DNA from 2 places in the Priestia megaterium genome. Region 2 is predicted to be linked to the other one. Evidence: a T-box and tRNA genes for the amino acid it is inferred to sense, from the RefSeq annotation. Region 2 holds a T-box; the other holds one or more tRNA genes.
The links. A T-box is a leader RNA that pairs with one kind of tRNA and senses whether it is charged. The one in region 2 lies ahead of serS (serine--tRNA ligase), so its partner is inferred to be a tRNA-Ser.

Region 1: it encodes a tRNA-Ser, which carries the amino acid that the T-box ahead of serS (serine--tRNA ligase) is inferred to sense. The anticodon was not compared.

What each region holds. Positions count from the first base shown of each region.
Region 1 covers NZ_CP023317.1:4,276,232-4,279,717, forward strand. The annotation lists gene CEQ83_RS21880 (MFS transporter) at 1-992, opposite strand, end outside; gene sodA (superoxide dismutase SodA) at 1,122-1,730, opposite strand; tRNA gene CEQ83_RS21890 (tRNA-Ser) at 1,928-2,020, opposite strand; tRNA gene CEQ83_RS21895 (tRNA-Ile) at 2,032-2,108, opposite strand; tRNA gene CEQ83_RS21900 (tRNA-Asn) at 2,112-2,186, opposite strand; tRNA gene CEQ83_RS21905 (tRNA-Met) at 2,227-2,300, opposite strand; tRNA gene CEQ83_RS21910 (tRNA-Asn) at 2,302-2,376, opposite strand; gene CEQ83_RS21915 (DUF456 domain-containing protein) at 2,439-2,924, opposite strand; gene CEQ83_RS21920 (Na/Pi cotransporter family protein) at 3,011-3,486, opposite strand, start outside.
Region 2 covers NZ_CP023317.1:18,760-22,245, forward strand. The annotation lists gene pdxS (pyridoxal 5'-phosphate synthase lyase subunit PdxS) at 1-606, shown strand, start outside; gene pdxT (pyridoxal 5'-phosphate synthase glutaminase subunit PdxT) at 628-1,215, shown strand; T-box leader at 1,273-1,485, shown strand; gene serS (serine--tRNA ligase) at 1,538-2,815, shown strand; tRNA gene CEQ83_RS00090 (tRNA-Ser) at 2,925-3,017, shown strand; gene CEQ83_RS00095 (deoxynucleoside kinase) at 3,138-3,486, opposite strand, start outside.

The DNA.
Region 1 (3,486 bases), 770 kb from region 2:
TACGTTAGAGAAATGAATGGAACCAACAAAATAGGATAGGCAATAGCAATACAAACAGCATATATAATTAACTTTGGATACGATAAGTTAAAGATAAGCAAAAAGACTGCTCCATAGAGAAGGAGGCCCCCGGTGAAAATAAATCGAAGGCGATTTTTTTGCTTAATAAATCTTGAGGCTACATAGTATCCTACAAACGCCACCGCTGAATTCACCAGTCCATAAGTTCCTAAAGCTAATTCACTTCCCGTCGTAATAAATACCATGACGGATACGACAAAAATGAACGTACCTTCACGCAATCCTTGAAAGAAATGAGCCTGTAATATTCGATTCCAGTCTTTGTTGACTTTTCGTTCAGCCCACACTTCTTTAAATTTGTATACTCCTTCAGCTGCGCGTCTTGTAATAAAAAAACTAAGCACAACGGCACCGACAAACAATAGCAGAGATACACCAAACACAATTTTATACCCAAGTGATTCATACAAAGCGGAAATAACAAAGCCCGCTCCTAAAGGACCAATCATCCCTGCAAAAGAGTTTAAGATCCCTAAAAATCCGTTAAAAAAGTCTCTTGTATCAGGTTCTGTAATTTCAAAAGTTAGCACATTAAAAGCTAGCCAATAAAAGCCATATCCTATACCCAGCAGTCCACCAAGCAATACTAAATACTCGGCTGCGTTAGCTCCACTGACCAATACAGCGATATAAAAAACAGCTAAAAAAGATACGCCTAACCTTAAAACCACAACCCGGTCAATTCGTTTGGCCCATTTACCTGCTAAAATAAACGTAAGCGGCTGAAGCACCACTACCGCTAAATTATAAATAGCGAGATCCGAAAATTCGCCTGATTGTTTCCACAGATAAATGTTAACAAACGAATTGGAAATTGAAATAGCCAAGGCATAAAGACCGCCTATAATTAAAAGCAAAAGTAAATCTTTACTAACTTCTATATCTCCAACTACTTTTTTTAATAAAGGCATATCAAAAAACTCCTTTTCTCTTCTACACCTAGTGTGTGAAAAAGAAAAGGAGATATGTAAAAGAATTGGAAAACAAAAAAGCCAGTAAAGGTAATAATTACTTTACTGGCTCTTAAATACGTCTTCAGCTTATTTTGCAGCGTCGTAACGCTTAGCAACTTCGTCCCATTTTACAACATTAAAGAATGCTGAAATGTAATCTGGACGGCGGTTTTGATAATTTAAGTAGTAAGCGTGCTCCCAAACGTCTAGACCAAGAATTGGCGTTTTGCCTTCCATTAATGGGCTATCTTGGTTTGGTGTGCTTGTTACTTCTAATTGGCCGTTGTTTACAACTAACCAAGCCCAGCCAGAACCGAAGCGAGTTTTAGCTGCATTTGCAAATTCTTCTTTGAATTGATCAAAGCTGCCGAATTTGCTAGCGATAGCGTCTGCTAATTCACCAGTTGGAGCACCGCCGCCGTTAGGGCAAAGGATTGTCCAAAATAATGAGTGGTTCGCATGACCGCCACCGTTATTGCGTACTGCTGTACGGATATCTTCAGGAACAGCATCTAAGTTTGAAATTAACTCTTCAATACTTTTGCTTTCTAAATCCGCTTTGCCTTCAACAGCAGCGTTTAGGTTTGTAACATATGTGTTGTGATGTTTTGTGTGGTGAATATTCATTGTTTCTTTGTCGATATGTGGTTCCAGTGCATCGTATGCATAAGGTAGTTCTGGTAATTTGTAAGCCATGAATAATTCCTCCTTCAAAATATGTAAGCATTTTGGCGCAAAAGCACCATATACGTTTAGATTAGCAAATTTACCCTACTCTTTCAAATAAAAAGTACCTAATCCATGATTTATATTTACCTAATTCCCATTCGCTATTCTTTTAAACATAAAAAAAGCTTCTTTTTCTCAAAAGAAGCTTTGAATAGACAATAGTATGGCGGAGGAAGAGGGATTCGAACCCCCGCGGGCTTTAACACCCCTGTCGGTTTTCAAGACCGATCCCTTCAGCCGGACTTGGGTATTCCTCCAACCCTATAAATGGTGGACCCTGCAGGACTCGAACCTGCGACCGGACGGTTATGAGCCGTCTGCTCTAACCAGCTGAGCTAAGGGTCCACGTGGCTCCACAGGTAGGACTCGAACCTACGACCGATCGGTTAACAGCCGATAGCTCTACCACTGAGCTACTGTGGAACAATATGAATTATGTATGTCACAAACGTAAATTGGAAAATAGCGGCGGAGGGGATCGAACCCCCGACCTCACGGGTATGAACCGTACGCTCTAGCCAGCTGAGCTACACCGCCATGGCTCCACAGGTAGGACTCGAACCTACGACCGATCGGTTAACAGCCGATAGCTCTACCACTGAGCTACTGTGGAACAATATAACATTTACTAGCGACATTAAAAATTTAACATGTTTCTGGCCTAAAGTCAATATATTATTTTAAAACAGCGTATAAAAAATAGGCAATCATCAACAGTTGAATAAATCCTTTCGAGATAGCGCCACTAAAAAAGCCAATAACCGAACCTACTCCAATTTTTACTGCGTTGCTAATTGTGGTCCGATGAACAATCAGTTCTCCTACAATCGCTCCGATAAACGGCCCTAAAATAATTCCAAATCCCGGAATAACAAACGGACCCACAAGCAATCCAACTGTACTTCCCCAAACGCCTGCTTTAGTGCCTCCGAATTTTTTCACACCAATAATATTAGCGATATAGTCTGCTAAAAAAAGTGCGACAACTAACAATCCTTGTATCACCCAAAATAACCAGCTATAGGAGCTAAAATCATAAAATAAACCGTATATAACAAATCCTAGCGCTACAAATAGCACGCTTGGGATGATGGGATAAACCAACCCAACAAACGATACAACAAAGCTAATGATAACTAATGCCCAACATAAAATAGCCATGCCCGCACCTATCCTTTTTATTATTACTATTTATCATACAATAACCACTCTTATAAAGAAAGGCCTTGCATGAGCAAGGCCTTTCTTTATTTTACCTTTGAATATGTCTTTAGATAGCGATCTCCGAGTACCGCTTCCGCAATATTAACAGCATGATCTCCAATTCGTTCTAAATTGCTAATGATATCGACAAAAACAATAGCAGCAGAACCTGTACATACATTTTCATTTAGACGTAAAATGTGCTTCTTACGAAGCAGACGCTCCATTGCATCAATCTGCTCTTCTTTTTGAATGACCTGGACTGCTTTTTCTCTATCTACTTTTTCTAAAGCAAAAACAGCTTCTTTAACTGTTACAATAGTCAATTCGAACATATCAGCTAAGTCGGTATTAGCTTCTTTTGTCATTCTCACCTTATTTGTAATTTGATAATCAACAAGTTCAATGATATTTTCAAAATGATCGCCAATACGCTCAATATCTCGCGCAGTATCTAGAAGCACAGAATGCTCTTCGCTTTCAGCTTCTGACATGGAAGAGCGGGATAACAACACTAAAT
Region 2 (3,486 bases):
GAAGCGATGGGTGTAGACTACATCGATGAAAGTGAAGTGTTGACTCCAGCTGATGAGGAGTTTCATTTAAATAAAAATACATTTACGGTTCCATTTGTGTGCGGTTGTCGTGATCTTGGTGAAGCATCCCGCCGTATTGCTGAAGGAGCTGCAATGCTTCGTACAAAAGGCGAACCAGGGACAGGAAACATCGTGGAAGCAGTGCGTCATATGCGCCAAGTAAACGCTCAAGTACGTAAAGTTGTGGGCATGGACGAAGATGAGTTAATGACAGAGGCAAAACTATTAGGCGCGCCTTATGAGTTATTACTGCAAATTAAACGTGAAGGTCGCCTACCGGTTGTAAACTTTGCAGCGGGCGGTGTAGCAACACCAGCAGACGCAGCGTTAATGATGCAGCTTGGAGCAGACGGTGTGTTCGTTGGTTCAGGAATCTTTAAATCCGACAACCCTGAAAAATTTGCTCGAGCAATCGTTGAGGCAACAACGCATTATCAAGATTATGAACTCATTGCAAACTTGTCAAAAGGATTAGGAAGTGCAATGAAAGGAATTGAAATTTCATCATTACTACCAGAAAACCGCATGCAAGAGCGTGGATGGTAATTTAAAGGGAGTTTTGACAAAATGGTAAAAGTAGGCGTGTTAGGATTACAAGGTGCCTTTCGCGAGCATGCACAAGCATTAGAAGCAGCAGGCGCTGAAGCCATTATCATTAAAAAAGTTGAACAGCTAGACGAAATAGATGGTTTAATCCTACCGGGCGGCGAAAGCACAGCGATGCGTCGTCTGATTGACAAGTATGACTTTATGGAACCTCTTCGCCAGTTTGCACAAGCAGGTAAACCGGTGTTTGGTACGTGTGCGGGTTTAATTTTACTTGCAGGACAAGTTGTTGACCGTGAAGAGCCCCATTTAGGTGTTATGGATATTACGGTAGCTCGAAATTCATTTGGGCGCCAACGAGATAGCTTTGAAGCTGCTCTAAATATTAAAGATATTGGTGAAGATTTTATAGGCGTATTTATCCGTGCTCCGCATATTGTAGAAGTAGGAGAAAACGTTGAAGTCTTGGCAATGCATAACGACCGAATTGTTGCAGCAAGACAAGGTCAATTCTTGGGATGTTCGTTTCATCCAGAATTAACAGATGATGCTCGCATGGCTCAGTATTTTGTAGCAATGGTTGAAGAAGCTTCGAAAAAACCTGTATAAATGAATTGCATCTTGTAAAGACTTGTAGTACATTATGATTAATAAAAATGATATTGGTATAAAGCGTTGATAGGAAATAGTAATAAGATTTTTGATTTCAAGAGAGTCGATGGCTGGTGTGAATCGATAATCAATTCTTATGAATCCGTCCTGGAGCAAGCTGTCGAAAAAGTAGTAGGCAGTTTCGGTTCATCCGTTATCTGGTTTAAGAGGAAGGCTTATTTTAGCTTTCAATTAGGGTGGCAACGCGGGTAAACTCTCGTCCCTTTCATAGGGATGAGAGTTTTTATTTTGCCCTTTTATACTAAAGGAGGTACTCAGTATGTTAGATTTAAAATTTTTACGTGCTAATTTTAATGAAGTAAAAGAAAAGCTCAAGTTTCGTGGTGAGGACTTAACGGACTTAGGTCGCTTTGAAGAGTTAGATGCAAAACGCCGTGAGCTAATTGCTCAAACAGAAGAGTTAAAAAGCAAGCGAAATGAAGTATCACAGCAAATTGCACAATTGAAACGTGAAAAACAAGATGCTGATCATTTAATCGTTGAAATGCGTGAAGTAGGAGACCGCGTAAAGCAATTGGATGAAGAGCTTCGCAGCGTTGAAGAAGAGTTAGAGCTATTGCTGCTTTCAATTCCTAACGTTCCACATGAAAGTACGCCTGTAGGTGAAACTGAAGATGATAACGTAGAAGTTCGCAAATGGGGAGAAATTAAACAATTTGATTTTGAACCAAAACCGCACTGGGATTTAGGAACAGATTTAAATATTTTAGATTTTGAAAGAGCTTCGAAAGTAACGGGAAGCCGCTTTGTATTTTATAAAGGGTTAGGTGCAAGATTAGAACGTGCTCTTATTAACTTTATGATGGATTTACATATGGATGAGCATGGTTATGAAGAAATCCTTCCTCCATATATGGTGAATCGTACAAGTATGACAGGAACAGGGCAGCTTCCTAAATTTGAAGAAGATGCATTTAAAATTAAAGAAGAAGATTATTTCTTAATTCCTACAGCTGAAGTACCAGTTACAAATTTACATCGTGATGAAATTTTAAGCGGAGATCAGCTTCCAATTGCTTATACAGCGTATAGTGCTTGCTTCCGCTCAGAAGCAGGCTCTGCAGGAAGAGATACACGTGGGCTTATTCGTCAGCATCAGTTTAATAAAGTAGAACTTGTTCGCTTTGTTAAGCCAGAAGATTCTTATGATGAATTAGAAAAATTAACGGGCCATGCTGAAAAGGTTCTTCAACTATTAGGTTTACCTTACCGAGTTCTAAGCATGTGTACAGCTGACTTAGGTTTCACAGCAGCCAAAAAGTATGATATTGAAGTTTGGATTCCAAGTTATGAAACTTATCGTGAAATTTCTTCTTGTTCAAACTTTGAAAGCTTCCAAGCTCGCCGTGCTAATATTCGCTTCCGCCGTGATACAAAAGCAAAACCAGAACATGTTCATACACTAAATGGTTCTGGCTTAGCAATTGGCCGTACGGTAGCTGCAATTTTAGAAAACTACCAGCAGGAAGATGGATCAATTCAAATTCCAGAAGTGCTGCGTCCATATATGGGAAATAAAGAAGTTATTTCTAAATAAAAGTAGAAGATGTTCATTAAATTAATTTTTAATGAACATCTTTTTTAAAAAAATTAATAAAAGAGTTGACTTCATTATTTTTATATGATAAATTAATACTTGTCGATACGGAGGAATACCCAAGTCCGGCTGAAGGGATCGGTCTTGAAAACCGACAGGGGTGTTAAAGCCCGCGGGGGTTCGAATCCCTCTTCCTCCGCCATATTTGACTTATAATGCAATTAACATAGCGCGATAAATTGGAGATTGGAAAACCGTTACTTATAAGTAACGGTTTTTTATTTGTTGAAAATGCCGCTTTATTTATTAAAGCGGCATTTTTTTATAGCTGACGACGTTTTAACTTTTCATTATGTTGTAAAAAGCGAGCCACTTTTTCAACAATTGATTCAATTGAATCAGGATCCTTGAGAAGGTCGTATTCTCTAATATCTAAACGGAGAATAGGACAAGCCGTAAAGTTATTAATCCATTCTTCATATCGGGCGTGCATCTCTTTCCAATAATCAAGAGGCGTTTGTTGTTCCATTGGTCGCCCTCTTTCTTGAATGCGATCTACAATATCTTCGAAGCTGCCTTCCAAATAAATGAGCAGATCTGGATGAGGGAAGTATGGAGTCATAACCATTGCATCGAACAAGCTTGTATATGTCTCATAGTCTACTTTAGAC